DNA from 3 places in the Herminiimonas sp. Marseille-P9896 genome. Region 3 is predicted to be linked to each of the others. Evidence: predicted binding sites of a transcription regulator. Region 3 holds the regulator's gene; each other region holds the start of a gene.
The links. The regulator FliA, encoded in region 3, starts transcription of late flagellar genes. The targets are predictions, from matches to a motif close to CTAAAGTTTNNNNNNNNNNNGCCGNTA.

Region 1: the regulator FliA is predicted to act here: its motif matches at 6,714-6,740, upstream of flgK (flagellar hook-associated protein FlgK).
Region 2: the regulator FliA is predicted to act here: its motif matches at 8,207-8,233, upstream of H7U06_RS13820 (flagellin).

Annotation. Positions count from the first base shown of each region.
Region 1 covers NZ_CAJEVT010000003.1:736,472-747,355, forward strand. Annotated here, with positions in the region: gene flgC (flagellar basal body rod protein FlgC) at 1-179, shown strand, start outside; gene H7U06_RS13670 (flagellar hook assembly protein FlgD) at 197-874, shown strand; gene flgE (flagellar hook protein FlgE) at 905-2,155, shown strand; gene flgF (flagellar basal-body rod protein FlgF) at 2,223-2,963, shown strand; gene flgG (flagellar basal-body rod protein FlgG) at 3,030-3,812, shown strand; gene H7U06_RS13690 (flagellar basal body L-ring protein FlgH) at 3,867-4,538, shown strand; gene H7U06_RS13695 (flagellar basal body P-ring protein FlgI) at 4,562-5,689, shown strand; gene flgJ (flagellar assembly peptidoglycan hydrolase FlgJ) at 5,697-6,659, shown strand; gene flgK (flagellar hook-associated protein FlgK) at 6,771-8,717, shown strand; gene flgL (flagellar hook-associated protein FlgL) at 8,730-9,944, shown strand; gene fliR (flagellar biosynthetic protein FliR) at 10,019-10,810, opposite strand; gene fliQ (flagellar biosynthesis protein FliQ) at 10,839-10,884, opposite strand, start outside.
Region 2 covers NZ_CAJEVT010000003.1:763,006-773,889, reverse strand. Annotated here, with positions in the region: gene oxlT (oxalate/formate MFS antiporter) at 1-381, opposite strand, end outside; gene H7U06_RS13850 (hypothetical protein) at 626-943, opposite strand; gene gdhA (NADP-specific glutamate dehydrogenase) at 1,226-2,569, opposite strand; tRNA gene H7U06_RS13840 (tRNA-Arg) at 3,363-3,439, opposite strand; gene H7U06_RS13835 (histidine kinase) at 3,750-5,285, shown strand; gene H7U06_RS13830 (response regulator transcription factor) at 5,395-6,042, shown strand; gene H7U06_RS13825 (GGDEF domain-containing protein) at 6,275-7,867, shown strand; gene H7U06_RS13820 (flagellin) at 8,328-9,839, shown strand; gene H7U06_RS13815 (flagellar protein FlaG) at 9,923-10,300, shown strand; gene fliD (flagellar filament capping protein FliD) at 10,397-10,884, shown strand, end outside.
Region 3 covers NZ_CAJEVT010000002.1:604,234-615,117, forward strand. Annotated here, with positions in the region: gene H7U06_RS08355 (chemotaxis response regulator protein-glutamate methylesterase) at 1-960, shown strand, start outside; gene cheY (chemotaxis response regulator CheY) at 1,111-1,509, shown strand; gene cheZ (protein phosphatase CheZ) at 1,535-2,167, shown strand; gene H7U06_RS08370 (EAL and HDOD domain-containing protein) at 2,229-3,437, shown strand; gene flhB (flagellar biosynthesis protein FlhB) at 3,592-4,764, shown strand; gene flhA (flagellar biosynthesis protein FlhA) at 4,761-6,845, shown strand; gene flhF (flagellar biosynthesis protein FlhF) at 6,842-8,116, shown strand; gene H7U06_RS08390 (antiactivator of flagellar biosynthesis FleN protein) at 8,109-8,927, shown strand; gene H7U06_RS08395 (RNA polymerase sigma factor FliA) at 8,935-9,666, shown strand; gene H7U06_RS08400 (flagellar motor protein) at 9,648-10,388, shown strand; gene motD (flagellar motor protein MotD) at 10,425-10,884, shown strand, end outside.

The DNA.
Region 1 (10,884 bases), on a different contig from region 3:
TGGTGTTCGATCCCAAGCATCCGAACGCAGATGAAACCGGCCACGTCGCCATGCCTAACGTGAATGTGGTGGAGGAAATGGTGAATATGATTTCCGCTTCGCGTTCCTACCAAACCAACGTCGAAACCATGAACACGGCCAAGACCATGCTACTCAAAACACTGACGATCGGTCAGTAAAACAATCAGGATTAATCATGACCACAGTCAATAGCAATGCCACCGTCCTGCCACAGGCTTTACTGGACCAGATGAATGGTTCCGGCGCGGCCAAGAAGAGCACTGCAGAAGAAGCGCAGGATCGTTTCCTGACCCTGCTCGTGACCCAGATGAAGAACCAGGATCCTTTGAATCCACTGGATAACGCGCAAGTCACCAGTCAGCTGGCACAGTTGTCGACCGTCACCGGTATCGACAAACTGAACGGCACACTGGAATCGATGATGGGCAGCTATCAGTCGAATCAGGCATTGCAGGCTGCGAACATGATAGGTCACGGTGTATTGGCGCCGGGCTCCGAGATCGGCCTGGCCGAAGGCAAAGGCTTGATGGGCGTTGAATTTCCGCAGGATGTGGACACCGCGCAAATCCTGGTCAAGGACTCTTCCGGCAACGTCATCCAGACCATCGAACTTGGTCCGCAAAAATCTGGCACCGTGCCTCTGTTGTGGGACGGTACCAAGGCTGACGGTGCCAAGGCAGCGGATGGCACATACAAGTTTGAAGTGACATCCAGCCTGGCTGGCAAGGCCGTCACATCGAATCCATTGCAATTCGGCATAGTGACCACGGTTTCCACTTCTGCCAGCGGCATACAGATCAACGTTCCAGGCCTGGGTGGATTGACCCTCGCAGACATCCGTCAAATTCTTTAATACAGCGGCACATCAACCAGGAGAAAGAGCATGAGTTTCCAACAAGGTTTGAGCGGATTGAATGCCGCAAGCAAAAGTCTCGAAACCATCGGCAACAACGTTGCCAATGCGAATACAGTCGGTTTCAAACAATCGCAAATGCAGTTTTCGGATATCTACGCCAGCACATTGTCTGGTTCCGGCGCAGCACAAATCGGTATCGGTACCCAGATCGCGCGCGTCGCGCAACTGTTCAGCCAGGGCAATATCACCGCTTCCAACAATCCGCTGGATATGGCGATCAATGGTGACGGTTTCTTCCGCATGAGCAGCGGCGGCACGATTACTTATGCCCGTAACGGCCAGTTCGAATTGACCAAGGAAGGCTATATCGAGAATGCTGCCGGTGGACGCCTGACTGGTTACATGGCGGATGCGAATGGCGTGGTTGCGATCGGCGCACCGACTGAAATTATCATCAACAAGGCTGACCTCGCGCCTAAGGCAACCACCAAATACGAACTCAAGCTGACACTGGATTCGCGTAAAGATCCATTGGTCGCGAATAACTTCAATCCGGATGATCCGACCACCTTCAGCGATTCGACCTCGGTACCTGTCTATGACAGCCTGGGTAACTCGCACGTGCTGCGTACTTTCTATGTCAAAACAGCGGGTGGTCAATGGAGCGTATTCGCTACCAATGACGGCGTGCCTATCGGTTACACCCTGCCTACCAGTGCAACCAACCCACCAGTACCTCTGGGCACGATGCAATTCGGTACCGGTGGTGTATTGACCGGCACCACACCTTCGCCGCTGGTAGCTGCAATGGCAGTCACGACAGGTGCGGTGACACCTTTCAATATCTCTATCGATCACGCAGGCACCCAGCAGTTTGCACAAGCTTTTGGTGTGGCGCGTCAGCTGCCGGATGGTTATAAGGCAGGTACCCTGACTGGTTTTGACGTTGCCAACGACGGTTCTATCGTCGGCCGTTACAGCAATGGCCAGGTGAATGTGCTGGGCCAGGTCATCCTGTCGCGTTTTGCCAATCCTAACGGCTTGCAAAACATCGGCGACAACCAATGGGTGGAAACCGCTGAATCTGGCGTGCCACTGACCAGTACGCCGGGTAGCAGCGGGCTCGGTGCAGTGCAGTCGGCACGTGTCGAGGAATCGAACGTCGACCTGACAGCCGAGCTGGTCAACATGATCACTGCGCAACGTTACTACCAGGCGAATGCGCAAACCATCAAAACGCAAGATCAGATCATGCAGACACTGGTGAACCTGCGTTAATGCATGAAGCAAGTCATGACCGCCTGGCTGTTTAGCGACAGCCGGGCGTAGTCACAGGAGGAATGAAATGGATAGGCTGATATACACCGCAATGTCGGGCGCCAAGCAGATCATGGAGCAGCAATCCACGACTGCACATAATCTGGCGAACGTCTCGACCACGGGTTTTCGTGCCCAGCTCGATACGTTCAGGGCGATCCCTGTCGTCAGCAACGGCTTGCCGACACGCACCTTTGTGGTGGATTCGACCATAGGTACCGATTTCCGTGCCGGTCCGATCCAGCAAACCGGACGCACACTGGATCTGGCAGTGCAGGGCCCCGGCTGGCTCGCGGTGGAACGCGCCGATGGTACCGAAGGCTACACCCGCAGCGGCAGCCTGAAGATCAATGAAAACGGCGTATTGCAAACCGAAGGTGGTTTGAATGTGCTGTCTGACGGTGGCCCGATCACGATTCCGCCTAACGTCAGAATTTCGTTCGCCAAGGATGGCACGATTTCATCGGTAGATTCTGGCAACGTGCCAGGCGCAACCATAGAAATCGCACGCCTGAAGCTGGTCAATCCTGAGATAGGCAATCTGGAGCGTAGTAGTGACGGCATGTTTGTCACCAAAGATCGCTTGCCAGCGGATGTTGATGCCAACGTGGGCGTGATCAGCGGTGCGGTTGAAGGCAGTAATGTCAACGTGGTGGATGCGATGGTGAATATGATCAGCCTTGCACGCCAGTTCGAATTAAACATGAAGTTGCTGAAGGATGCGGATAGTAACGCTGCTAAAGCCGATCAATTCCTCGCTTTGAGTTAATGCAGGTACAGGCACAATGAAGGTGGCGATATATGCCATGCGTTTGCCAAAATATTGGAGAAAAGAATGATACGTTCACTATTTATTGCTAAAACAGGTCTGGATGCGCAACAAACGCAGATGGACGTCATTTCCAATAACTTGGCCAACGTCAGCACCAGCGGCTTCAAGCGTTCACGTGCGGTTTTTGAAGATCTGCTGTATCAAAACATCCGCCAGCCGGGTGCTGCTTCGTCGCAGCAGACGCAATTGCCATCTGGCTTGCAGATCGGTACTGGTGTGCGTCCGGTCGCAACCGAGCGTATCCACAGTCAGGGCAATCTGCAACTGACCAGCAACAGCAAGGATATGGCTATCCTCGGTGATGGCTTCTTCCAGGTGATGATGCCGGACGGTACCACTGCTTACACCCGTGACGGTTCGTTCCAGACGGACAATCAGGGGCAGATGGTTACCTCCAGCGGTTTTCCTATCCAGCCAGCAATTGTGATCCCGGCCAATGCGACGGCGATCTCGATCAGCCGTGACGGTATCGTCAGCGTGACTGTTCCTGGTACCACCGGCCAAACCGAAGTCGGTTCCTTGCAACTGGCGACCTTCATCAATCCGGCCGGTCTGGAAAGCAAGGGCGAGAACCTGTATGTGGAAACCACCGCATCGGGCAATCCGACCACCAATAATCCAGGTACCAACGGCGCCGGTTACGTCAAACAAAACTATGTTGAAACCTCGAACGTGAACGTGGTCGAAGAGATGGTCAATATGATCCAGACCCAGCGCGCTTACGAAATCAACAGCAAGGCGATTACGACTTCGGATCAAATGCTGCAACGCCTGACACAGTTGTAAACAGCAGTGATAAGCCGCAGTGGTAAGAGTAAAGGAATGATGATGAAGATGACGATGTCTAAGCTCAAGCTGTCAGCGCTGGTGATGTTTGCCACACTATTGGCAGGTTGCGGTGGCATGCCGGAAACCGTGGTGCAGACACCATTGACCGCGCGGCCACAGGCGGCAAGTGCGGTGACGCCACCTATGAATGGCGCGATTTTTCAAACTGCATCGTATCGCCCGATGTTTGAAGACCGTCGCGCACGCCTGATAGGCGACACCATCACCATTACCATCAACGAGCGTAGCTCGGCGGGTAAACAGGCTGGCAGCTCTGGCAGCAAGACTGGCTCGGTGGTCGCAGCAGCACCGAATATTTTTGGCATATTCGGAAATACCACGGATAGGTTCAGTGCGAGCGCTTCAAGTGCTTCCAAGTACGAAGACAAGGGTGTGATTACTTCGGGTAACAACTTCGTGAGTACGCTGACAGTGACTGTCATCGATGTACTTTCGAACGGCAACCTGGTCGTCGCCGGTGAGAAGCAAGTCGCGCTCGATAAAGGTGGTGAGTTCATTCGTTTCTCTGGCGTCGTCGATCCGGCCACAGTTGAGAAGGGCAATATCGTTTCCTCGACCCGCGTCGCAGATGCGCGGATTGAATATCGTACCAACGCTCGTATAGATGCAGCCGAAGTGATGTCCATGCTGGCGCGTTTCTTCCTGAGCGTCATGCCTCTTTAATCTTGAGGCTGATAGGAATTTCCATGCATACCGTTTCTCTACCATCGTTTAAAAAATCACTGCGCGTCATCGCGTGTTCAGTTTGCCTGTTGCTGCCATTTGCAGCGCATGCAGAGCGCCTGAAAGACCTGGCTACCGTGCAAGGCGTCCGGCAAAACCAATTGATCGGCTATGGTCTGGTTGTTGGCCTGGACGGCAGCGGCGATCAAACTACACAAACACCATTCACCATCCAAAGTATCGTTAGCATGATGCAGCAGATGGGTGTCAACCTGCCGCAAGGCGTGAACATGCAATTGAAGAACGTCGCTGCGGTGATGGTGACGACTTCGCTGCCTGCCTTTGCGCAACCTGGCCAGACGCTGGACATCACTGTTTCTTCCATGGGTAATGCGAAGAGCTTGCGCGGCGGTACCTTGTTGATGACACCACTGAAAGGTGCGGATGGACAGATCTACGGTATGGCGCAGGGTAACGTCGTGGTCGGCGGTGCCGGTGCTGCAGCGAATGGCAGCAAAGCGCAGATCAATCACTTGGGCGTAGGGCGTATCTCGGCTGGTGCAACAGTGGAGCGTGCGGTGCCGAGCAGCCTGGGGCAGGGCGACCAAATTTTCCTCGAGTTAAAAGACAGTGATTTCTCTACTGCCAGCCGGGTAGTGGATGCCGTCAACAAACGTTTCGGTCCTGATACCGCAGCAGCACAGGATGGCCGCGTGATCCGTGTGCGCGCACCGATGAGCAACGATGAGCGCGTGAGCTTCCTCGGTGCATTGGAAAGCATTAGCGTGACGCCAGCTCAAGTCAGCGCCAAGGTGATCCTGAATGCACGTACCGGCTCGGTCGTCATGAACCAGGCCGTGACACTGGATACCTGTGCGGTATCGCACGGCAACCTGTCGGTAGTGATTAATACCCAGCCAGTCATCAGCCAGCCTGCACCGTTCTCCGGTGGTCAGACCGTGGTGGCGCAGCAGTCGCAAATCGAAATCAACAAAGATCCGGGCAAGGTCATCTTGCTGAAAAATTCCGCTTCATTGGCAGACGTGGTTAAAGCCCTGAACTCGATAGGCGCAACACCGCAAGACTTGCTGGCCATCCTGCAAGCGATGAAAGCGTCGGGCTCTTTGCGCGCAGAATTGGAAATTATCTAAGCTGAATATGATTACGCCTGCAGACAATTCGAATACCGCCCTGGCGATAGATTCCAAAGGACTGGAATCGCTCAAGCAATCTGCGCGGCAGAATTCGCCTGACTCGCTGAAGGCGGCGGCCACGCAGTTTGAAGCACTCTTCGTGAATATGATCATGAAGAGCATGCGTGAAGCAACGCCGCAGGATGGGCTGTTCGACAACCAGCAAACCAAGATGTACACCTCCATGCTGGATCAGCAACTGAGCCAGAACATGGCCAGCCGTGGCATAGGCCTGGCTGACGTGCTGATACGCCAGCTCTCCAGCACGCAGATGGCAACGGCGGTCACGCCGGATGGTGCTGATGCGACGAAAGCAGTATCGGACACGAGTGATCTGCGTGCTGAAATCCTGCGCAATATGGCGGAACGTAATGCACTCGCGCACCAGCGTTCGAGTGAAGCCCATGCCATGCAGGCACGTGGCGGTGTGAATAACACCACCACCGCGGCCAGTGCTGTCAGCAAACCAGCTCACGTACAAGCCTTCCAGGACAAAGTCGCCGCGCATGCGGAAGAGGCCAGCCGTACCACCGGCATCCCGGCCAAATTCATGTTGGGGCAGGCGGCATTGGAGAGTGGCTGGGGCAAGCGTGTGATACGTACCGCCGATGGTGGCAGCAGCCACAACCTGTTTGGCATCAAGGCTGGTGCCAACTGGAAAGGCAAAACAGTAGACGCGGTGACAACTGAATACGTGGACGGTGTTGCGCAGAAGCGGGTCGAGAAATTCCGCGCCTATGATAGCTATGCGGATTCCTTCCGCGATTACGCGCAACTGATGCGCAACAATCCGCGTTACGAAAAAGTGCTGGCCAATGCCAGTGACGTCAAGGGCTTCGCCCAGGGCTTACAGCGCGCCGGGTATGCGACTGACCCGAATTACGCGACCAAACTGACCAACATCATCAATCGCAACTTGTCGGCCTGATTACATTTGTTTGCATGAAACGCAAGATTTGGGGCTGATAGTCTGATCTTCCGGCTCAAGTTTTCCATCAACGTGCCGTACACACCAACATAGAGTTAGAAAAGCCAAATTATGTCCAGTTTATTCAGCATTGCTCAATCCGGACTAGCTGCAGCACAAGCAGGTATCGCTACCACCGGACACAATATCGCCAATCAGGCGACTCCCGGTTATAGCCGCCAGGTTGTGGTCCAGTCGTCGCTGGGCGGGCAAAACCTGGATGGCGGCGGTTACATCGGTAGTGGTACCAATGTGGAAACCGTCAAGCGCATCTTTAATGACTTCCTCGCTGCGCAAATCGTCGGTGCGCAATCGAGCAAAAGCCAGCTGGACACGTATTACAACCAGATCAGCAAGGTCAACAATATGCTGGCCGATTCTTCGGTTGGTCTGTCTCCTGCGATACAGGACTTCTTCAAGGGCGTGCAGGATCTGGTCGCCAACCCAGGCTCGGCGTCGTCGCGTCAAGCCATGTTGTCGGGCGCAGAAGCGCTGGCTTCGCGCTTCCAGAGCATGGATGCGCAGCTGACCAGCATGCGCAACGGTGTGAATAACGAAATTGCCGGTGCGGTAACCAATATCAATGCCTATGCCAAGCAGATCGCACAACTGAATGATGCGATCACGAAAGCGCAAAACGGTACCGGACAACCGCCGAATGATTTGCTTGATCAGCGCGATTTGCTGGTTTCAGAACTCGCCAAACAAACCAAAGTATCGGTGGTGCAGCAGGGCGATGGCTATAACGTCTTTATCGGTAATGGTCAGCCATTGGTCGTCAGTAATCTCAGTTATGAACTGATGACGCTGTCCTCGCCGACCGACCCGGGACGTCTGGGTGTTGGTTATAAGACCGCGACCGGCACTATCATCAGCATGCCGGAAAACTCACTGGTCGGCGGCAATCTGGGGGGCTTGTTTGAGTACCGCAACAAGACGCTGGATCCGATCCAGAATTCCCTTGGCCGCATTGCGCTTGGCCTGGCGGCAACCTTCAATGCACAACACCGTCTTGGTCAAGACCAGAACGGCAATCTTGGTGGCGACTTCTTCAACCTGGCATCACCGGTCGTCAATCCGAGCGACAACAATACCGGTAATGCAAGTGTTGCTGCCAGCATCAGTAATGTGGATGCGCTCACGACCAGCGATTATCGCCTGACCTATGACGGTACCAACTACACGGTGACCCGCATGTCGGACAATGTGTCGATGTATTCGAACACGACATTCCCGGCGGGTGCCATCGATGGTGTGAATTTCTCTATGCCTAGCGGCACCATGGCGTCCGGTGATGAGTTTGTCATCAAACCGACTATCAATGGTGCATCTGGTCTCAGCGTGCTGATCAAGGATGTGAAAAACATCGCTGCCGCGACCCCGATCCGCACCGACGCACCGGGTACCAATACCGGTACTGGTGCCATCAGCGCGGGCAACATCAATTCCAGCTTCACTGGTGCGACAGTGGCGTCGCCAGTCACGCTGACTTTTGATTCCGCAACCGGAACCCTGAGCGGTTTCCCGGCAGGTATGCCAGTGACCGTGACCACCAATGGTGTCACGACCACATTCCCGGCAGGTACGCCGGTGACTTATACCGCTGGCTCCGTCATTGCGTTCGGCGGTGCTGAAGTCAAGATTAGCGGTACGCCTGCCAATGGCGACAAATTTACCATCAGCGCCAACACCAATGGGGATGGTGACAACCGTAATATGCTGGCCCTGGGCGAACTGCAAACCAAGAATGTCCTGCTCGGCGGCACAGCCAGCTACAACGGCGCTTACAGCCAGCTGGTGAGCCTGGTCGGTAATAAAACCCGTGAGCTGCAAACCAATAGCGCAGCCGAAGGTACTCTGCTCAAGCAGCTGCAAACCGCACAGCAATCCGATTCAGGCGTCAACCTTGACGAGGAAGCGACGAATCTGTTGCGTTATCAACAGGCTTACCAGGCATCCGGCAAAGTGATGCAGACCATCAGCGATATGTTCAAGGTGTTGATTTCTCTGGGTGTATAAGGATTAAAGATCATGCGCATTAGCACCAATACGATATTTGAAATGGGTTCGGGCAAGATTAGCGATCTGCAAACCGCTATGTTCAAGACCCAGCAGCAAATTTCTACCGGTATGCGCATTTTGTCGCCAGCCGATGACCCGGTCGCGGCCGCATCGGCTTTGGGTGTAAACCAGGCGATATCGATCAATGCACAGTTTGCGACCAATCGGGCGAACGCGAAGAGTGCATTGTCGGAAGAAGAAAGTGTGCTGCAAAGTGTGACCACCATGCTGCAATCGATCAAAACTTCGATCGTGGCAGCCGGTAATTCGTCGCTGGATGATTCGCAGCGCCAGGCTTTTGTCACGCAATTGCGTAATAACTTCGAAGAATTGATGGGCCTGGCCAATACCCGTGGCGCGACTGGCGACTATATCTTCGGCGGTTATCAGGTGTCATCCAAGCCATTTACGGAAACCGCGACTGGCGCGGCGTATAACGGCGACCAGGGCCAGCGCATGCTGCAAGTGGGTGCTGCGCGCCAATTGTCGTCCAGCGATTCGGGCGCGGCAGTGTTTGAAGGCGGTGTGACCGGCAACGGACGTTTTGCCACTTCTGCCAGCACCGCCAATACCGGTAACGGTATTATCAGTACCGGTTCGGTCAAGGATCTGACGCAGCTGACGGGTGCCAAGTATGACATTACCTTCTCGATCGACGCTGCTGGCGCGACCACTTATCTGGTGACCCAGACCCCGCCGCCAGCGACACCGGCGACACCGCAGCCTTATGTCAGTGGACAGGCGATTACTTTCGACGGCATGACTTTCGACATCAAAGGTGTGCCTGCCAATGGCGATACCTTCAGCATAGAGCCGAGCAAGAGTCAGAGTATCTTCACGACCATCACGGATTTGCTGAATGTGCTGTCGACTTCGACCACCGGTGACGGCGGCAAGACCCGTCTGACCAATGGTTTGAACACTGCGAATACGAATATCGATAATGCCTTGAACAATATCTCCCTGGTCCGCACAACCATAGGTACGCGTTTGCAGGAAATCGAAAACCTCGACAACGTCGGCTCCAGTCTCAGCCTGCAATACACGGCGACGCTGAAACAATTGCAGGAAATCGATCCGGTCGAGGCTTATTCGCGCTTCACACAGCAACAATTCACTTTGGACGCTGCGCAAAAAACCTTTATCAAGATTGCCGGTTTGTCTCTGTTCAATATGTTGAACTGATTACTGCCACGCTTAATAAAAAAGGCTTGCCGATCAGGGCAAGCCTTTTTTGTTTTTGCGGTAGCGATATTTCTTTAGCTCAGGGGTGTCATTGCCATCGTAATCCGCCCCATTGCATCTATGCCTTCCTGTATCAGGTTGATGATGGGATTCATCAGGTAGGGCAGGACGATGCCTATCATGATGAAGCCGACGCCGATGGTAATCGGGAAACCGATACCGAAGATGTTCAGCTGTGGCGCCGCGCGAGTCAGGATACCCAGGGCGATATTGGTAATCAGCAAAGCAGCAACCACCGGTAGCGAAAGCTGGACCCCGGCGCTGAAAATACGACCACCCCATTTCACTACTTCCAGCATGCCGCCAGCCGATACGAAGCTGCTGCTGATGGGCAGCATGTCAAAAGTCTGTGCCAGCGTCGACAGCACCACCAGATGCAGATTGGTCGCCAGGTAAATCATCAGGGTCAGCAAGGCCAGGAACTGGCTGATAGCGGACGAGCGTGCACGTGTCTGTGGATCAAAGAAGCTGGCAAAGCCCAGACCCATGGTCATGCCGATGATCTCACCCGCCATCTCAACGCCTGCAAAAGTGATGCGCATGGCGAAGCCTATCGCCAGGCCGATGATGAGCTGCTGTGCCAGGATCAGGAAGCCGGGGAGTGACAGTGGATCGAGTGAGGGTATCGCAGGCACGGTCGGCGAAATGATCAGCGCCAGCATGATGCCGAGGCCGATTTTCACACGTGCCGGTACGCTGACATTGCCGAACAGCGGCGCTACCGAGATCATGCCTATGATGCGCGTGAGCGGCCACAGGAAGGCAGCGATCCAGGTATTGAGTTCAGCGCTGGTAATGGAAATCATGCGGGGACAGCAGTGCCGGAATACGGCACTAGCTGACGTAGAGCGGTATGTTGGTAAACATCTCGCGCATGTAA
Region 2 (10,884 bases), on a different contig from region 3:
GTAGACGCAACCAGCGCCAATACCCGACACAACTGCACCTGCGTACAGCATAGGCAGCGACGAAGCGAAGCTGTAGATGATCCAGCCCAGGCCAGCACAGATTGCACCACCGGCAACAACAGGACGAGGACCGAATTTATCGACCAGGTAACCTTCGATAGGTACCAGCCATGTTTCGGTCACGATAAAGATCGAGAATGCGAGTTGAATCGCAGCCTTGCCCCAGTGATGGGCATTGTCCATCGGTGTTACGAACAAGGTCCAGCCATACTGCAAGTTCGCCACGAAACCCATACATACGATACCGATGACGAGTTGCATCCAGCGATTTTTGTAACCTGTGCCGGCTTGTACAGCCGTGCTTGTTTGATTGTTGCTCATTTCTAACCACCTCTCAAGAAGTCATAAACGTTGAAACAGAGTCGGTCTGGCCATAACGGGCCACCAGCTTGTTTCGAATGAATTGTTTGACGGCAGGCATCCGAATAAGGAAACGTAAGGTTTCCGATGTGGGTCAAGACCATCGACGATCTGTGACTTATTCGTGTGATTGATGACGTTGACCAACACGGCCAGATGTGTGCGCATGGATAGAAACAGCGCACGCCATTACGTCAAATGCCTGCTATACGACTGGAGGTGCGCGGGAGCGATATGGTAGCGCGGCTACCGAGAGGAATTGCTCGAAAGTGACTTCGAGCTTGGCCACGATCATCTGTGGCACAAACGGTTGGATCGACAGCGACGATGCGCCGTCATCGAATTCGTCTAATGCAAGGTGTTTGGAGAGATTACCATCAGCGGAGTCGCCCTCTTCGAGCGTACATTGATGGTCGAAAGCCGTTTGTTGTACATATGTCAGCGCACCAGCGAACGCAACGTGCTGCGAAAACAGCAGCAGGAAGGCGAACCAGATATAGACAAAGGATGAACGGGATTTCATGTTTGAGGTGACCTCGCTAGTGACAGGTGAAACCAGTTACAAGCAAAATCCATTCGACTCATTTATTTCATCAATGAAGCAATTATAGATCTTTTCGGCGTTTGCTGCCCGACAGATATTCGATCGCCGACTGACAGATATTCGATCCGTCCATAATGGCACAGTTTGGGATGCTCGACCAACGCTAGTTGATGAGGGATAACACGTAGAAAAAGAAACGCTTCCGTTAAGGAAGCGTTCAGATTGATGCCAGGAAGCAAAGTATTAAGCAAATAGTACTACTTAATAAACGCCCTGCGCCAAGATCGCGTCTGCCAGCTTGACGAAGCCAGCGATGTTCGCGCCATCAACATAGTTGATAGAACCATCAGCACGTTTGCCGTGATGTGCGCAGTTGGCGTGGATTTCTTTCATGATGCTATGCAAACGCTCGTCAACTTCAGCGTGGTGCCAGGACAGGCGCAAGGCATTCTGCGACATTTCCAGACCGGAAGTAGCAACACCACCTGCATTGCTGGCTTTGCCAGGTGCGTACAGGATACGTGCATTGATGAAAGCATCAACCGCTTCCAGCGTCGAAGGCATGTTGGCGCCTTCGGCTACGCATACAACACCGTTCTTGATCAGGGTTGCCGCATCGTTACCGTCCAGCTCATTCTGCGTTGCGCAAGGCAAGGCGATCTGTACCGGGATATGCCAAGGACGCTTGCCCTCTTCGTATTGCAACTTGAATTGTTTGGCGAACTCTTCAACACGACCGCGTTTGACGTTCTTCAATTCTTTCATGGCTTCCAGCTTCTCTTCGTTGAAGCCGTCTTTATCGTAAACGGTACCGCCGGAGTCAGACATCGCCACGACTTTCGCATTCAGCTCCATCGCTTTTTCAACTGCAAACTGCGCGACGTTACCGGAGCCGGAAACCGAAACTGTCATGCCGTCGAATGACTTGCCGCTATGACGCAGCATTTCTTCAGCAAAATAGACTGTACCGTAACCGGTCGCTTCAGGACGCATCAGGCTACCACCGTAGGCCAGGCTCTTACCTGTGAAAACGGCCGAAGTATCATTCGACAGCTTCTTCATCATGCCAGCCATGTAACCAACTTCACGCGCACCAACGCCAATGTCGCCAGCCGGAATATCGGTATCCGAACCAAGGTGACGATACAGTTCAAACATCAAAGCCTGGCAGAAACGCATCACTTCGCCATCGCTCTTGCCCTTAGGATCGAAATCGGAACCGCCCTTGCCACCACCCATAGGCAGGGTCGTCAATGCATTCTTAAAGCTTTGCTCGAATGCGAGGAACTTCAGGATGGACAGATTGACCGATGGGTGGAAACGCATACCGCCCTTGAACGGACCAATCGCCGAGCTGTGCTGGATACGGAAAGCACGATTGACCTGCACCTGGCCACGATCATCCACCCATGACACACGAAACTGAATGACGCGCTCTGCCTCAACCAGGCGTTCCAGCAAACCATCCTTTGCATACTTCGGATTTTTTTCAATAAAAGGCCACAAGCTGAGCATGACCTCTTTAACAGCTTGCAAAAATTCTGGTTGATGAGGGTCGCGCTTGGCGACCATGGCAAGAAAGCCGTCCACGGTGGCGTGAGTCAAAATTGCTCCTAACAATAAATGGGGGAAGTGCGCATCCGGTTCAGTACCGGATCACAGTCTGCGATCGCAATTGATGTATAGCGTCGCTTTACTACGTGAAGGAATAGGCTGAATCTGCATCTTTCACAGAGCGCACTATTTTAGTGCAATTCGACAAGATAAGCAGCTAAAAGCTATCTGCCATGTTACAAATATGTTGAAAAATATCGACGTCTAACAGGCGCTTGCAATTATTCCGGGTGCTGCCAAGTCTGAAAACGACCGGCTGTGACCTACACAGGACGCATACAATCAACCCGAAAATTTGTGCTGCGGCGGAAAACTAACGACCAGCATGCACAATCAGAAACCGCTCGCGCCTGACCACAAGGAGCCGCCTGCACCCTAGTTAGCAGTCCGCCTCAATCCCGAACAAAGATGAGAACAGCATGTGCCTGCGGCTAAAAAGTTCGATCCATCCATTCGGGGACCACGCCGGGACGCATTCCAATTACCGCAACGCCCCTCACATCAGACGATGCGACAAGCACTTTTATGCAAGCAACGAGATCAAGCCAACCACCTGATGCAGGACGCCATCCGCTATTACTTAGGATATGGATAAAAATTTGGAGAATAGAAAGAATTGGGAGCTCTACACCGCCCACCAATGAGGTGCGGACTTAGCAAACCGTTCGCTTTTTAGCTTTGCAAAACAGGACAGGAGGAAGCCTTTGTTTAGCCGTATCGCGCACGAGGCAAATCGAATCCAGAAAAGAAAAAAGGGCCCATCTTGCGATGGACCCTTTATATCTGGTGCGGCTGGCAGGAATCGAACCCACGACCCCTTGGTTCGTAGCCAAGTACTCTATCCAGCTGAGCTACAGCCGCGAAAGAAAAAATTATAGCATGACTATATTTCAGATTGGAAGCCTTGATTGCAATTTTTTATCTAAATAATTCTACAAAGGCATTTTTCCTCATTCCACGCAAAGTAGCACTCCCTCATTCGACAGTTCTCCAATCTGCCGTCTTTCTCAAGACGGGCCGATATAGGGCCATCAATAAATTGCCGCAGACATCAACGCCCGCCCCTACAACTGTAAATAACTACGAGCATGAATACGAATAACTTATGCTAAAGTCGTCGCAGTTGTTTTCAGTTGAAATAACATCCAACATTTAGCTTGCAGGAGACGAGATGCCTGGTCACCGCGCTACAAGCAAAAGACATATTGAACAAAAGGGAATTGTCATTAACACGATGCATGCTGAGTGGTTGCCAACGATCTTGCAAGGATCGTCCAGCGAAATCTACGTTTTAAACTACAACACATTACGCTTTGAGTACGTCAATCCAAGTGCATGCAAAAACCTGCAATACAACCACGATGAATTAAGTGCGATGTCGCCCACCTGCATCGCCAGGGATGTCACGCAAGAAGCGTACGCGCAGTTTATCCGAGATCTGCAAAACGACAGCAATACCTCCGTCTCCATCAGTACCCAGCACACACGCAAGGATGGCAGCAGCTATCCGATCGAATTCCAGTTGTTCTACTTGGCATCCGACACGACACCGGCCATCATCGCTATCGGCAATGATGTCAGTTCGCGCTACAAATCAGACAAGGCATTGCGCGCCAGCGAAGCGCGCCTGAGTACGATGGTGTCCAATACACCGGGCCTGGTTTATCAGTTCCGCCTCCGCAAGGATGGAAGGTTCTCCTTCCCTTATGTCAGCGATGGCTGCGAAGCCTTGCTGGGCATCAGTTCAGAAAAACTATGCGACAACCCGACCCTGTTTACCGGTTTGATTTTGCATCAGGACATGTCTTCATTCCGCGACACCATGCGTATCTCTGCCGAGCAGATGAGCAACTGGAACTGGGAAGGCCGGATCTGGGTCGAGGAATGGAAAGACATCAAGTGGATTAATCTGCGCGCCACCCCGCGTGCACTGGATGATGACAGTGTGCAGTGGGAAGGCATCATGACAAATATCACCGCCAGCAAACTCGAGCAGGAAGAAATCATCCGTTCCCGCGCGCAGCTCGCTGAGCTGTCGGCACACGTCAATACCGTTAAAGAACAAGAACGCACCCGCATCGCCCGCGAGATACATGACGATCTCGGCGGCAACCTGACCGCGATCAAAATGGCTTTGGCGCTATTAACACGACGCTTGCCGACCAAATCTCCGGAGCTATATGAGAAAGCCGCCTACGTTGAGTCACTGGTAGACCGCACGATAGAAACCGTGCACCGCATCGCTGGCGACCTACGTCCCGGCATACTCGATTTCGGCCTGGTCGCTGCGATCGACTGGCAAAGCAAGGAATTCGAGAAGCAAATGGGCATGCCATGTGAATTTGTTTCAAACAAGGCGGAAATAGATCTGGATATGGATCAGGCGACAGCGTTGTTCCGCATCTTCCAGGAAGCGCTGACCAATATTGCCAAACATGCGCAAGCCAGCCTGGTAACGGTACAGCTCATGCATACGCCGCAGTATGTACGGCTGGAGATTATCGATAACGGACGCGGCATAGAGCTGGCGGATCGCGCAAAACCAAAATCATTTGGTATACGTGGCATGGTCGAGCGTTCGGTGGCATTAGGCGGCAGCCTTTCTGTCAGCACCGCGCCGAAAGGTGGCACAGTCGTTGCTATTAACCTGCCTTTGCCCACTAGGCCGGTATCTGACAATATCCAGACGAATAATATTGGGCATTAAGCGACAGAATTTGGCGGTCAGGAACCTTGTTGCGCCAAAATTTGTCACATATAGACAAATAGTTAACTCGAATCTGGCACTGCTATCCAGACAGCCATAAAGCATAACAATGACAACGAAGAACGTAATTAAAGTCTTGATTGCCGACGATCATGCGATCGTACGTGAGGGTTTAAAGCAAATTCTTGCTGACACGAAAGATATCGTTGTAGCGGGTCATGCCGAAAACGGCATCGAAGCGATCAAGCTTACCCGTGAAGGTACTTGTCAGGTGCTGTTGCTGGATATTTCGATGCCGGATCGTAGCGGGATAGAAGTACTAAAGCAGGTCAAGAAGGAATCCCCAAAGACCGCCGTTCTCATGCTCTCCATGCATCGCGAAGATCAATACGCGATACGCTCACTCAAGGCCGGCGCCTCCGGCTACCTGAATAAACAAAGCGCACCAGCCGAACTGGTAAATGCAATCCGCCAGGTTGCCGCTGGCCGTAAATACATTAGCGCTGCGCTCGCACAAGAGCTGGCCAACCAGATCAGCGACGACCACGAAACACCGCTGCATGAAACCCTGTCTGATCGCGAATACCAGACCCTGACCATGATTGCTTCCGGCAAAACCGTCAGTGACATCGCCACCGAACTGGTGCTGTCAGTCAAAACCATCAGCATGTATCGCTCACGCTTATTGCAGAAAATGAAACTTCGCCATAATGCGGAGTTGACGCATTACGCGATCAAAAATCATTTGGTCGATTGATTTACGCAACTGATCAGTTGCCACCTCGCCTGCTCTGCCTGCGCTCACAATCTTTAGCTTTAAGACAAGGAAAGCCGTGCCATTTGGCGGTTTTTGTTGCATTTTGGATAAAGCGTCAAAGTGGTCAGCATTTGCCTGCTTAATCCCCTTATCAGACTTGTCTGCATAGTTATATTATTGCGAAACAGGCCGATATCCGGTCCATCAACAATAAAGAAACGCGCGTGCATTCATGCAAGACAAGCGAGACACCCCGCCACAAAACCCTGCTGAAATCGCACGAGAAGCCTTTCGCCAATTGGCCGTCCGCAGAATAGCCCCGACCCCGGACGCTTATCGCGCCATTTACGACGAGATCGCTGGTTATACGCCGCAACCCACTCCGGAAGAAATCCTGAGCGAGTTTGCCGCTTCCTTGTCGACGGCACCAGACGGTGTCGCCATCATAGGCAAAACCCTGGAAGAAGCAGCCTCCACCTCGTACTGGCCAGACTTCAGCAAGGGACTGACGCAACTGGTCAAGCATTACCAGACACAGCTGGCGATACAAACCAATAGTGCCGCCAATACCGCGGCAGCCCCGGTTGCTGCCAGCAGCGCCGGTTTGTCCCTGGTTGACGATCCACAACCTGCCCTCCTGCGCGATTTGCTGACACGCACACTGACTTTGGCAGTGGCTTCCCTCTTGCAGGGTGCCCCTGAGCTAGCCGCGGAGGCAGAGGCACTCGGCCGCTCGATCAAGGATGCGAAAACCGAAGCCAGCCTGAATGAAGTCTCCGGCAAGCTCAAGCAACTCTGCTTCAAGATCGAACTCAAGAGCGGCGACATGGCGCAGCAGCAGGAAATGCTGTTGCGATTGTTCCGCCTGCTGCTGGAAAACATAGGCGGCCTGCTGGAGCAGGACTCATGGATGCACGGACAGATTGAAGCAGTACGCGATTTGATTTCGGCGCCTATCAATGACGTTGCGCTCAATGAAGTGATGCGCAGTCTGAAAGAAGTTATCTACAAACAAGGCACGTTGAAGAACAGCATCAACGACGCCAAGGTTTCCGTCAAAAACATGGTCAACACATTTATCGATCGTCTGGCAGACATAGCCAATAGCACCGGCAACTACCACCAGCAAATTGACCGGTATTCAAAAGAACTCACACAAACTGCGGATATCAACAAGCTGAGCAAAATCCTCGACGAGGTCAAACGCGAAACACGTATCGCGCAAACCGAAGCGCTGCGCTCGCGTGACATCGTACTGGCAGCACGCAAGGATGTCGAAGATGCAGAAGCACGCATACATAATCTGGAACAGCAACTTGAACAGATGAGCGAACTGGTGCGTGAAGATCAGCTCACCGGCAGTCTCAACCGCCGCGGCCTGGATGATGTGCTGGAACGCGAGATAGCACGTGCCGACAGACGTGCAACGCCACTGTGCATCGCTATGCTGGATCTGGACGATTTCAAACAGATCAACGACAAGTATGGCCACATCGCTGGTGATGAAGCATTGATCCATTTGGTCCGCGTCATCAAGGAAACGCTGCGCACTATGGATGTCATCGCCCGTTTCGGTGGCGAAGAGTTCCTCATCGTCCTGCCGGATACCCCAATGGAGGAGGCGATCATGACCATCACGCGCCTACAACGTGAGCTGACCAAACAGATTTTCATGCACAACCACACACGCCTGCTGATGACTTTCAGTGCCGGTGTTGCCCTGCGCAAAGAGCTGGAAGACCAGGCCGCGATGATCAAACGTGCAGACATCGCCCTCTACGAAGCGAAAAAAGCCGGCAAAAATCGCGTCATCCCGGCGCAATAAGCTTAAACAGGGGCGGTAAAAACTGCCTTTAATGACGAATTAAGCAATAAAAGCCCTGCAGAGATGCGGGGTTTTTTATTGATTCTTCAGCACGCTGTCACTTTTTCACAATATTTTGCAATTATTTTTTGCTGCGACTGACTGCTCAAACAAGCCAGATAGTGTGTTTTTGGCAATTTCCCATTCGACAGGAATTCGGAAAAATTAAGGGCGATTTCTCTTTTTATTTGTTTTAAATCTCACATTATTTTCTTAAAGATTTTCCAGATAGCGACCGACAAAGGACATATCTGGCTGCAGTTCGGGCGAGACCGGGAAAAAATTAGTTTCAGTCCATCACTAAACTTTTCCCGGAACCGTCCGATAAAACTTACAACGACGCTGCATATGCAATAAATCGCACAGCAGACGTTGAAGTGCTTCAGTCGGACTTCCATCGGACTACAACAGGAGAATTAACATGGCCGCAGTCATTAATACCAACATCTCGTCGCTGAATTCACAACGCAACCTGACCGCATCGCAATCTTCCCTCGCTACTTCGCTGCAACGCCTGTCCTCAGGTCTGCGTATTAACAGCGCGAAAGATGATGCTGCAGGCTTGGCAATTTCTGATCGTATGACCAGCCAGATCAACGGCTTGAATCAAGCAGCACGTAACGCCAACGACGGCATCTCGATGACGCAAACAGCTGAGGGTGGTCTGGCAACAGCAACCGACCTGCTGCAACGTATGCGTACCCTGGCAGTTCAATCTGCTAACGGCACCAACTCCGCATCTGACCGCGCTTCGCTGCAAGAAGAAGTCGGCCAACTGCAACAAGAGTTGAACCGTGTTGCTAACACAACCCAGTTCAACGGCCAAAACGTTCTGGACGGCTCGCTGAGCAACGCTCAATTCCAAGTCGGCGCAAATGCTAACCAAACGATCAACTTCTCGATCGGCAACACCCAAGCGTCCGCTATCGGTAACAATGCGATCAAAAGCAATGGCACAAGCACCGCTGCTACTGCAGGTACAGTCGCTGGTACCATTGGTGCGAATAGCACAGCAGTACAAACATTCACCGTTCAAGGTAACGGTACAACCTCAACCTACGCTGCTGCTGTTGGCGCAAGCGCTTATGCTATCGCTAAAGGTGTCAATGCAGCTTCGGGTTCGACCGGTGTAACTGCAACAGCAACAACTACTGCTACCCTGTCGGCCTTCACTGCAGGCAGCCAATCGTTCACGATCCAAGGCGCACCAAAAGCTGACGGTTCAGCTAACCCAGTTACTGTTACGGCAACAATGGCAACCGCAACTGACGTCGGCGGCCTGGCTGCTGCGATCAATGCCCAATCCGGCGTAACCGGCATCAACGCAATTGCCGATACATCTACGGGTAAAATCTCGCTGACACAAGCGCAAGGCTATGACATCGGTGTAACCAACAACCTTACCGCAAACAACACGACCACATTGACCGGTGCTAGCGGTGCAGGCGTTGCTCTGGTTCGTGGTGCAGCAAATGCTGCAGCAGCAGGTGACTCGGCAACTGTCGGTGGTTCGCTGGCATTCAACTCATCGGGTTCGTTCACAGTCGGCACATCGGCTGCAGGTACCGTGCTCGCCGCAGCTGCTAACTCGAGCGCACTGTCGTCGGTTGCTAGCATCGACATCACCACGCTGACCAACGGTATCCCAAGCGGCGCTAACGATGCATTGCAAGTCATTGACTCCGCTCTGGCAAACATCAGCTCCTCCCGCGCTTCGCTGGGTGCGTTGCAAAACCGCTTCACATCAGTTGTTTCTTCGCTCAGCACCACCAGCGAAAACTTGAGCGCAGCTCGCAGCCGTATCCTGGATGCTGACTTCGCTTCGGAAACAGCTAACCTGACACGCGGTCAAATCTTGCAACAAGCTGGTACCGCAATGTTGGCACAAGCGAACTCGCTGCCTAACGGCGTGCTCGCTCTGCTCCGTGGCTAATCCTAGCCCGTCAGCAGCGTAGTAAGAAATGAATCCCCGGCTGCATTTTGGTAGCCGGGGATTCGTTACAACAGGAGTCAATTATGGATATCGGACAAATTGCTAGTAGCGCCAAGGCAGGTACACGTATCGATCCGCAACCGTCACCAGTCAGCAGCGCGGTAAATCCCGCAGCCAAAGCAGTCTCTTCCCCTGTGCTCACCACCGGAGCTGTCCAGCAACCGGATGCCGCCAGCGCGCAAAGCCAGGTCGGCCAGGCACTACAAAGCATCAACAAAGCACTGCAAGGCTTATCTTCCAACCTGGAATTTACAGTCGACTCAGACAGCAATCGCACCATCGTCAAGGTAGTTGATCAACAGACGAAGGAAGTCATACGCCAGATGCCGTCGCTCGAAGCGATCGAAATTTCCAAAGCCTTGGATAAGTTGCAAGGTTTGTTGGTGAAGCAAAAAGCATAAATTGCATCAAACAGACGGGTAAATCACCCTCTTACCTTGGGCTTACCCTCGTCTGCCTTCCTATATATTGTGGTTTTTCTCTAGCAGGAGAAGCAAATGGCCGTTTCATCAATCGGCGTTGGCTCCGGTTTACCCCTCGACACCTTATTGACCAATCTCATGACGGCTGAAAGCCAGCCTCTGACATTGATGGCGCAAAAGGAAGCGAGCTATCAAGCCAAGTTAACAGCATACGGCACCCTCAGTGGCGCACTCAGCGCATTTCAGACAGCGATGTCATCGCTGGGGAAAAGCTCGACCTTTGAAAACCTGCAAACCACGGTTGCGGACAAAACTATCCTGAGCGGTACTGCAAGCACCAAGGCAGCAACCGGCAACTATCAGATCAATGTCACACAACTGGCGCAGGCGCACAGCCTGTCCACCGCGGGACAAACCAGCAAAACCGCGCTGATCGGCACGGGCGCAACGACGACGCTGACCTTCCAGTTCGGCACCATTAGCGGCGGCACCCTGACCGACGGTGTATATAGCGGCGCGACCTTCACGCAAGACGCCAAACAGGCGACCGGCACCGTCACCAT
Region 3 (10,884 bases):
GCCCGTGATTTGATCAAACAAACCAATCCGGATGTATTAACACTGGACGTCGAGATGCCGCGCATGGATGGCCTCGACTTCCTGGAAAAACTCATGCGTCTGCGTCCTATGCCGGTGGTGATGGTGTCATCGCTGACGGAACGCGGTTCGGATATTACTTTGCGTGCGCTGGAGCTGGGCGCGGTGGACTTTGTCACCAAACCGAAGATGTCTATCCAAAGCGGCATGCTCGAATATACCGAATTGATATCAGACAAAATCCGTACTGCTTCGAAGGCACGCATCAAGTCGCGCCAGATCACGCCGCATGATGCGAACAAGGCCGCAGGCGAGGCGTTGCCGATGATACGCAACCCGCTGACCAGTAGTGAGAAGCTGATCATCATCGGCGCATCGACTGGTGGTACCGAGGCGATCAAGGATTTCCTGATGCAAATGCCATCCGATTGCCCGGGCATTTTGATCACGCAACACATGCCGCCAGGCTTTACCAAATCGTTCGCACAGCGGCTCGACAGCTTGTGCAAGATCAGTGTGAAAGAGTCCGAAGGTGGCGAACGTGTATTGCCGGGACACGCTTATCTCGCACCTGGTCATTCACATTTGCAACTGGTGCGTAGTGGTGCCAATTACATGACACAACTCGATCAGGGACCACCGGTCAATCGTCATCGTCCATCGGTTGATGTGCTGTTCCATTCTGCAGCGGTGCACGCGGGCAAGAATGCTGTCGGTGTAATTCTTACAGGTATGGGTAAAGACGGTGCACTCGGTATGCTCGAGATGAAAAACGTAGGTGCATATAACTTTGCGCAGGACGAAGCTTCTTGCGTAGTATTCGGCATGCCGCGCGAAGCAATTGCCGTTGGTGCAACCCACGAAGTCGGTCCCTTGCAAGCCTTGCCAGGCATGGTCCTGGGCTACCTTGCCGCACACAGCAGTCGTGCCTTGCGCGTCTAAGTGTTGATTTACGACAAGTGCTATCGGATTTCTCGCAAAATTTATGTATCCTCAGTGCATAATAGTACGAGCGCAAAAAAGCGGATGTAGTACACCATGTTCGATTCTTTGCCGGATCGATGAACGTATAGAGATTTAATGGAGTAATTCATGGCAGGCCCAAACACCAAATTTTTAGTTGTTGATGATTTTTCAACGATGCGTCGCATTGTTCGTAATCTCTTGAAAGAACTGGGCTACACGAATGTCGATGAGGCTGAAGATGGTGCGATGGCACTTGCCAAGTTGCGTAGTGAGCAATTCGACTTCGTCGTGTCCGACTGGAATATGCCTAATATGGACGGCTTGACCATGCTGCAGCACATCCGTGCTGATCCGGCATTGTCGAAGTTGCCAGTGTTGATGGTGACCGCTGAAGCGAAGAAAGAAAACATCATTGCAGCCGCACAAGCAGGTGCCAACGGTTACGTCGTCAAGCCGTTCACTGCCGCGACGCTGGATGAAAAACTGGCAAAGATTTTCGAAAAACTGGCCGCTGCAGGAGCCTGAATTGACTGCCAACGCATCTGTACAGATGGTGGATGCAGTAAGCGAAGCGGGCATACCGCACGATGAAGTGCTGTCGCGCGTCGGTCACATGACGCGTGCCTTGCACGAAAGCCTGCGCGGCCTGGGGTTCGATCAATTGGTAGAACGCGCATCGCATGACATTCCGGATGCGCGTGATCGCCTCGATTATGTAGCACGCATGACCGAGCAGGCAGCGCAACGCGTACTGAACGCAACCGAAGCTGCCGGCCCTTTGCAGGAGCAGGTGCAGTCTGACGCGGCGGCGATGTCGACGCAATGGCAGCAAGCCTTGCAGGGCGGCTACTCGGAAGAAAAATTCAAGGTGCTGGCCGAACAAACGATCGCACATCTGAATGCGACGCAGGTAGCGACCACGGAAACACGCCAGCATTTGATGAACATCATGATGGCGCAGGACTTCCAGGACCTGACCGGCCAGGTCATCAAAAAGGTCACCGAGCTGGCACACGGCCTGGAGCAGCAACTGCTGCAATTGCTGGTCGATTACGCGCCAGCCGAGAAAAAGAAAGAAGTTGATAGTGGCTTGTTGAATGGCCCGCAAATCAATCCTACTGGTCATGACGTAGTGGCAGGACAAGAGCAGGTTGATGACTTGCTCGAAAGCCTGGGTTTTTGATTTTCACCCAGGCCATCCATGCCGACTTCGGTCACTGTGCAGTCCCTATCCCTGAGTTCCCATGTCTGAATTGAAATTCATCGTACGTGAGCCTATGCTCAACGCCACGCAACAAGTGCTGGGCTATGAATTGTCCTGGTTTGGTGGCGAGCGGGGCAGTGGTATGGCCAGCGACGACGACTTGCTGGAGCTGGTGGATGTGGTTGCCGCGCAATTGCAGGGCGCAGAGGCTGCCAGTCAGCTGAATGGCAGCTTGCTGTTCCTGGAAGCGACGCCAGCCCTGATCGCGACGAATGTGGTGCGCAAGCTACCGGCCAGGAACACGGTATTCCGCTTGACCGGTGCTGACCTGGCCGATCCTGAAACACTGAAGGCCGCCACCGCATTGCGACAGCTGGGCTACGGCATTTCCCTGCGTGGTGCAGATGCGCTCAAGCCAGGCAATCCCTTGCTGCAAGTCGTCAGCCATGTCGAAGGGCGGCTTAGTCATGAACAAGGCGCGGCGATACCAATAGCCGCCTTGCAGTCCGGGACCGTCAAGGCGGTCGTGCGCAAGCTGGCATCGTGGCAGGAATACGATGTCTGTGCCTTGCAGGGGTTGCATGCGTTTATAGGTAATTTGTACCTGACACCGCGTGCGCATGCCGAGAAAAAAGGTTTGAATTCAGCGCAGATCATCATCATTCAATTGATGGAGATGTTGCGCCAAAACGCTGACATTCGCGAACTGGAAGAAGTCCTGAAACGCGATGCTGCGCTGTCCTACAAGCTCTTCCGTTACATCAATAGCGTCGGTTTCGGCCTCGGTGCCGAAATCCAGTCGCTGCGCCATGCAGTGACCATGCTGGGTTACTCGCCGCTGTATCGCTGGTTGTCGCTGCTGCTGGCAACGGCCAGTACCGATAGCCATGCGGCGGTGCTGATGCAGACCGCCATCGTGCGCGGCCGCTTTGCGGAATTGGCCGGGCAGGGCATCCTGCCGAAAAACGAAGCCGAGAACCTGTTCGTGGTCGGCATGTTTTCCTTGCTGGACCGTTTGCTGGGTATGCCTATGGAAGAGGTCCTGGCTAAAATCCAGCTGGCTGAACCAGTCGCCCAAGCTTTGTTGACGCGTGATGGCATGTACGGCCCGTTTTTGGCTCTGGCTGAGGCTTGTGAGCTGAATAATGGCAATATTGCAGCACTGGCTGAATCGCTGTTCATCAGTGCGCGTCAGGTCAATGAAGCCCATTTGGCCGCATTGTTGTGGGCCCAGGCGCTCAAGATTTAGTTTTTCCCGCCATTTCCCCGCTTTGCATGACTGAAAAGCGGCACCTTTCCCACCCTATTCCCCCGATTAGTCCGGGGCGTTCTGGCCAATAATCTACTCATAGGTCCGTATAGCGTCGTGTTGAACGCTATCGGAAGCACCTCAGGAGTCGGCTTTGGCTGAAGAAAGTGATCTCGAAAAGACGGAACCCGCGTCACCGCGCAAGCTGGAACAGGCGCGGGAGCAGGGCGACGTGCCGCGTTCGCGCGAGCTGGCGACTTGTACGCTGTTGCTCGGCGCGGGCGCTGCTTTCTGGATCCTGGGTGGTCGCATGGTCGGTGAGCTGAACAAGATGCTCGCGTCCGGACTGTCTTTCGACCGTGAAATGGCTTTCGACATGGAACTGCTGCTGGCACATGCTGCTGCCAGCATCATCGATTTGCTGATTGCTTTTGCCCCGGCTGCGCTGATCCTGATCGTGGTGGCACTGGTGTCGCCTGCGCTGATCGGCGGCTGGCTGTTCAGTGGTAAAGCCCTGCAACCGAATTTCGGCCGTATGAACCCGATCAAGGGTCTCGGCAATATGGTCTCCAGCCGCGCAGCTGTTGAGTTGGGCAAGGCCATCGCCAAAACCATCCTGATCGGCTGGATCGCATGGATGGTGATGCGCCATGAATTCGACGCTGTTATGGCGCTGAGCGTAGAGCCACTGAAAAGCGGTACCGAACATTTGGGACACCTGCTGGTGTTCAGCTTCATTTTTATTGCAGCCGGTCTGGTGATCGTGGCTGCGATCGATGCGCCTTACCAAATGTGGCAACACGCGAAGAAACTGATGATGTCGCGCCAGGATGTACGCCAGGAATCCAAGGAGTCTGAAGGTAATCCGGAAATCAAAGCGAAGATCCGTCAGCAACAGCGTGAAATGGCCCGCCGCCGCATGATGTCCGAAGTACCGACCGCAGACGTGGTCGTGACTAACCCGACGCACTATGCGGTCGCACTTAAATATTCCGAAAACGGCATGCGCGCACCACGCGTGGTTGCCAAGGGTGCGGATGAAGTCGCGGCCAAGATCCGTGAGCTCGCGATGGAAAACAACGTCGTGCTGCTGGAAGCGCCGCCACTGGCACGTGCGCTGTTCCGCCACGCTGAGCTCGGTGACGAAATTCCTGAAGCTTTGTATATCGCAGTGGCTGAAGTACTGGCCTATGTATTCCAGTTGCGTGCGTATAGCAAACACGGCGGTGCGCGTCCGGTCAAACCGGGCGATCTCGATGTACCGCCAGAGATGGACCCACTTAATCCCTCTGCAGCTGATGCAGATTCGAATGGCCTGCCACAATGAATAGCCTGAAATTACCCGCCTGGATGACCGGCCAAGGATCGCGTGCTGTCGCAGCACCGCTGATCATCATCATGATGTTGTCGATGATGGTGCTGCCGCTGCCGGCGATCGTGCTGGACATCTTCTTCAGCTTCAATATTGCGCTGTCCATCATCGTGCTGCTGACTGCCTTGTACACGGTCAAGCCACTGGACTTCATGGTGTTCCCGACCGTGCTGCTGGTGAGCACCATGCTGCGCCTGTCGCTGAACGTCGCGTCGACCCGTGTCGTGCTGACGGAAGGACATAACGGTCCGGATGCAGCAGGTAAAGTGATTGAGGCTTTCGGCCACTTCCTGATCGGTGGTAACTACACAGTCGGTATCGTGGTCTTCGTGATCCTGACCATCATTAACTTTACGGTCGTTACCAAAGGTGCAGGCCGTATCGCTGAGGTGGGTGCCCGTTTTGCCCTGGATGCGATGCCGGGTAAACAAATGGCGATTGACGCCGACCTGAACGCCGGTCTGATCGGTGAGCAGGATGCACGCCTGCGTCGTACCCAGGTGGCCCAGGAAGCCGAATTCTACGGCGCGATGGACGGTGCAAGTAAATACGTGCGTGGTGATGCGATCGCCGGCATTATCGTTACCGTCATCAACGTGGTTGGTGGTCTGGTGGTCGGTATGGTGCAGCACGATATGGGCTTCTCCTCTGCGCTGGAAAACTACACCCTGCTGGCTATCGGTGACGGCCTGGTCGCACAGATTCCTTCGCTGATTATTTCTACCGCTGCCGGTATCGTGGTATCTCGCGTCGCCAGTGAGCAAGACATTGGCGGTCAGCTGATCGGCCAATTGTTTGCACGTCCACAAGTGCTGTACATCACCGCTGCCATCATCGGCGGCATGGGCTTGATCCCTGGCATGCCGCACGTATCCTTCCTGTTCCTGGCCAGCCTGATGGCAGGTGCGGCTTATCTGATCTCGCAACGCAACCTGAAAGCACCGGAAGTTGAACCGGAAGTTACCGCACCACCACCAGCACCGGAAGTGGAAGAGGCGACCTGGCAAGACATTGTGCAAGTCGATACGCTGGGCCTGGAAGTCGGCTATCGCCTGATTCCATTGGTCGATAAATCGCAAAGCGGTGAGCTGCTGCGCCGTATCAAGGGCATACGAAAAAAATTCGCGCAGGAAGTCGGCTTCCTGTCGCCACCAGTACATATCCGCGACAACCTGGAATTGAAACCATCTGCGTATCGCATCACGCTCAAAGGCGTGGAGGTGGGTAGTGGTGAAGCGCTTGCCGGTCAATTCCTCGCGATCAATCCGGGCATGGTCAGTGGCACCTTGCCAGGACCAACCACCAGCGATCCTGCCTTTGGTCTGCCAGCTACCTGGATTGATTCGAGCATGCGTGAGCAGGCACAAGGCATGGGCTACACCGTGGTGGATGCCGGTACCGTGGTAGCGACCCACCTGAATCATTTGATCACTACGCACGCAGCTGAATTGCTGGGGCGTCAGGAAGTACAGCAATTGCTGGATCACCTGACCAAGGAATCGCCTAAATTGGTGGAAGACCTGGTACCCAAGCTGATCCCGCTGTCGACCTTGCAAAAGGTCCTGCAAAACCTCCTGATCGAAGGTGTCCATATCCGCGATATGCACACCATCATCGAAACCATGACCGAACACGCAGCCTACATCCAGGACGTCAACGAACTGACTGCTCTGGTACGTGTAGCGCTGGGACGCGCCATCGTGCAGCAGCTGTTCCCGTCCACCAATGAATTGTCGGTGATGACACTGGATAACCGCCTCGAACGTCTGTTGACCCAAGCCTTGCAGGGTAGCGGTGCAGACGGTGCCGGTATCGAGCCAGGCCTGGCCGACACGATAGCTGCGCAGGCTGAAGCCGCGACGCGCCAACAGGAATCTTTAGGATTAACACCGGTACTGCTGGTGCCAGCGCAATTGCGCGCATTGCTGGCGCGCTTCCTGCGCCGTGCCTTGCCGCAGCTCAAAGTGCTGTCGCATGCAGAAGTCCCGGATTCAAAAACAATCAGAGTAACTAGCTTAGTTGGAGGTCAGGTATGAACGTCAGGAAATTTACGGCAAGCACGTCACGCGGCGCATGGAGTCTGGTGCGCGAAGCACTCGGACCTGATGCGGTCATTCTCTCGAATCGCGCCATCGATGGCGGCGTCGAGATCCTGGCGCTGGCCGGTGAGGATATGGCCTCGCTGGCAGAACCTATGGTTGAGCGCGCTGCCATTTCCGAAACCACACTGGCTTCGCTGGTACCGCATCACAAACCTGCGCAAGCAGCTCCGCTGGCTTTGACCTCGAATGCAGCAGATACAGGCGCGGCATCCGACCGTGTTGAAATCAGCTCGGCTGAACTGAATAATATGATGAGCGAAATCCGCTCCATGCGCGGCATGCTGGAAATCCAGCTGTCCGAACTCGCATGGAACGATCCGCAAAAACGTGAACCGGTCAAATCGACGGTATTGCGAGAAATGCTGGCGGCCGGTTTCAGTGCCAGCCTGGCGCGTTACCTGATCGCTCGCCTGCCTGCCGGTGCCAGCAATCAAAGCGGCATGGACTGGATCAAATCCATCCTGACCCGCAACCTGACCACCATAGGTGATGAAAACGAAATCCTGGAAAAAGGCGGCGTCTATGCGCTGGTAGGTCCTACCGGTGTCGGTAAAACAACAACCACAGCAAAACTGGCTGCGCGTTGCGTCATGCGTCATGGCCCAAGCAAGCTGGCTCTGATTACGACTGACGGTTACCGTATCGGCGGCTACGAACAACTGCGCATCTACGGCAAAATCCTCGGCGTCATGGTGCACTCGGTCAAGGATGAAGCTGACCTGCGCATCGCGCTGGATGAGCTCAAAGGCAAACATACCGTGCTGATCGACACTGTGGGTGTTAGCCAGCGCGACCAGATGGTGGCGGACCAGATCGCCATGCTGGCCGGTGCCGGTGACCAGGTCAAGCGCCTGCTGTGCCTGAACGCGACTTCGACCGGTGAAACACTGAATGAAGTAGTGCGTTCCTACATGGGTGATGGCCTCGCGGGTTGCATATTGACCAAACTGGACGAAGCTGCAACCATTGGCAGTGCACTAGATGTAGTCATTAGACAGAAATTGAACTTATACTACGTCGCGAACGGACAACGCGTGCCGGAAGACCTGCACGTCGCGAACCAACAGTATCTGGTAGACCGGGCATTTAAACTCAAGCGCGAAACAGCGCCATTCCAATTGGGTGATGCGGAGATACCAGCTGTCATGGCAAATACCGTCCGTGCAATGAACGATAAGAGTTTGCGTGAGGTGATTCTTGGCTAGTTTCGAATGTGATCAGGCAGAAGGTTTGCGGCGTATGCTCGCAGGACCGAAGCCGCGCATTTTTACATTTTTATCTGCAGCTTCGGCCGCCGATAAAAGCGCGATGCTGGTCAATCTGAGCGCCTCGCTGGCTTTAAGCGGTAGTGATGTCGTGCTGCTCGACGCTTGCAGTTCCAACGACGGCATCAGCCATCGCATGGGCGCAGAGTTGCAGGCCACGCTGCTGGATGTGGCGCGCCAGGAGCGTGCGCTGAACCAGGTTGTACATGCGATGCCGCAGGGCTTTGGCCTGGCTTCGCTGACACGTGGTTCCTTGCGTGCAGCGAATGGCAGCGATCAACATCAGCAACGCCGTTTGTCGAACGCCTTTGGTGTCCTGGCGGCGCAATCCGATGTACTGATGGTCGATGCTGAACTGGATATGAACGACAACTTTGCTATTCCGGCGATGGGCAATGGTGAAATCATCGTGCAGGTGACGCCGGGTGCGGCCTCCATCAAGAAAGCATACGCACTGATAAAACGATTAAACGCGCAATTGGGGCGCCGTCCATTCGGCATCCTGGTAACCGGTGCCGATGCACAGGAAGCTGCCGTCGTTTATCAAAACATGGCGCAAGCAGCCAGTCGTTACCTGGCCTTGCAATTACATTCCGTTGGTTTTGTACCGCAGGACGATCATATGACACGTGCTGCACGCCTGGGACGCGCCGTCATCGATGCTTTCCCGCTGGCAGGCGCATCAGTTGCGTTCCGTGGCCTGGCTGAACGTTTTACCTTGTCCGCTCATAGCGCCAAGTTTGGAGCCTGATTCACACATGTATACCGCGGCCGGAAAATCGGACAAAAATCATCTGGTAACTGAGCATGCGCCGCTCGTTAAAAAGCTGGCGCACCAGATGAAAGCCAAGCTGCCGCCTAGCGTAGAAGTCGATGATTTGATACAGGCCGGCATGATAGGCCTGCTTGATGCAGTCAGCCGTTATGAAGAAACGCACGGCGCACAGTTTGAAACCTATGCAGTGCAGCGCATACGTGGTGCCATGCTGGACGAATTGCGTAGCAGTGACTGGATGCCACGCAGCATGCGCCAGAACATGCGCAAGATCGAGGTGGCAATGAACACCTTGCAGCAACGCCTCGGACGTGCACCGAATGAAAGTGAAGTAGCGAAACAGCTCAAGTTGTCACTGGCAGACTATCAGGACTTGCTTAGTGATGGCGGTGGCCACCAACTGGTCTACTACGAAGATTTCCACGATACCGAGGATAACGAACACTTCCTCGATCGTTATTGCACCGATGAGTCGCCGGATCCACTGCAGAATCTGATGAACACCGGCTTCCGTGCTGCCGTGATCGAAGCGATCCAGGCGCTGCCGGAACGTGAAAAAATCCTCATGGGTTTGTACTACGAGCAGGAAATGAACTTGAAGGAAATTGGCGCCGTCATGGGAGTCACCGAATCACGCGTATCGCAATTGCATAGTCAGGCTATCGCCAGGATGCGTGCGAACTTAAGGGAGAAAGCGTGGACTGGGGTAGCTTAGTTGGTATTGCACTGGCGCTGGGCGGCATCCTTCTCGGGCAATTGCTCGAAGGCGGTGCTTTAGGCTCGCTGGTACAACCTGCAGCCTTCATCATCGTCATCGTTGGCACAGTCGGCGCGGTCCTGTTGCAAAGTGGTTGGCGCAACTTTGTGCAGGGCGTAAAAATGGCCGGTCAGGTCTTCATGCCGAAGGACGACAATTATCCGGGTCTGATCAAGGACATCACCGCATGGAGCGTCATCGCCCGCCGTGAAGGTTTACTCAGCCTGGAACGCGTCATCAAGGACGTCAAAGATCCATTCATCGCACACGGCTTGCGCCTTATCGTCGACGGTGTAGATCCGACCAAATTGCGCGACGTGCTGGACCTGGAAATAGGTGCATACGAAACGCGTCAACGCCTGGCCATCAAAATCTGGGAAGCGGCGGGCGGCTATGCGCCGACCATCGGTATCCTGGGTGCAGTCCTCGGTTTGATCCATGTGATGGAAAACCTGTCTGATCCTAGTCGTCTCGGTAGCGGCATCGCCGTGGCTTTTGTAGCGACTATCTATGGCGTGGGTTTCGCCAACCTGGTCTTCCTGCCTATCTCGAGCAAACTCAAGGCATTGGTCAGCAGGGACATCTTCAAACGTGAAATGCTGGCAGATGCGTTTGCCGGTATTGCAGCAGGTGACAATCCGCGCTTGATCGAAGAGCGGATGAACGTCTATACGATGTAAGTTGGCCCGCCCACAGCGTAGGCAGATAGATCCACCATGGCACGTAGAAGAAAATACGAAGAAGAGCATGAAAACCATGAACGTTGGCTGGTGTCCTACGCCGACTTCATCACGCTCCTGTTCGCCTTCTTCGTCGTCATGTACGCGATTTCATCCGTCAACGAAGGCAAGTACCGCATTCTCTCCAGTTCACTCGGCATCGCCTTCGGTGGTGTCGCTGCGAAGACCGAAACCATCAAGGACCCGGTCAGCCAAAACACTCCGATCCTGCCACTGCCGATACCATCGCCTGCGCAACGCGCGAATGAAGCAGTCGTCAAACGCGAAAAAGCGCGCATGACCAGCATCGCTCGCGACATCCTCAAGGCGATGGCTCCATTGGTCAGCCAGGGTAAGGTACGTGTCACGCAAACCAATCGCGGCGTCAGTGTTGAGATTAATGCGAGCGTGCTGTTTGCGCCGGGCGAAGCAAAGCTGAATGCGCAATCGGAAGCTG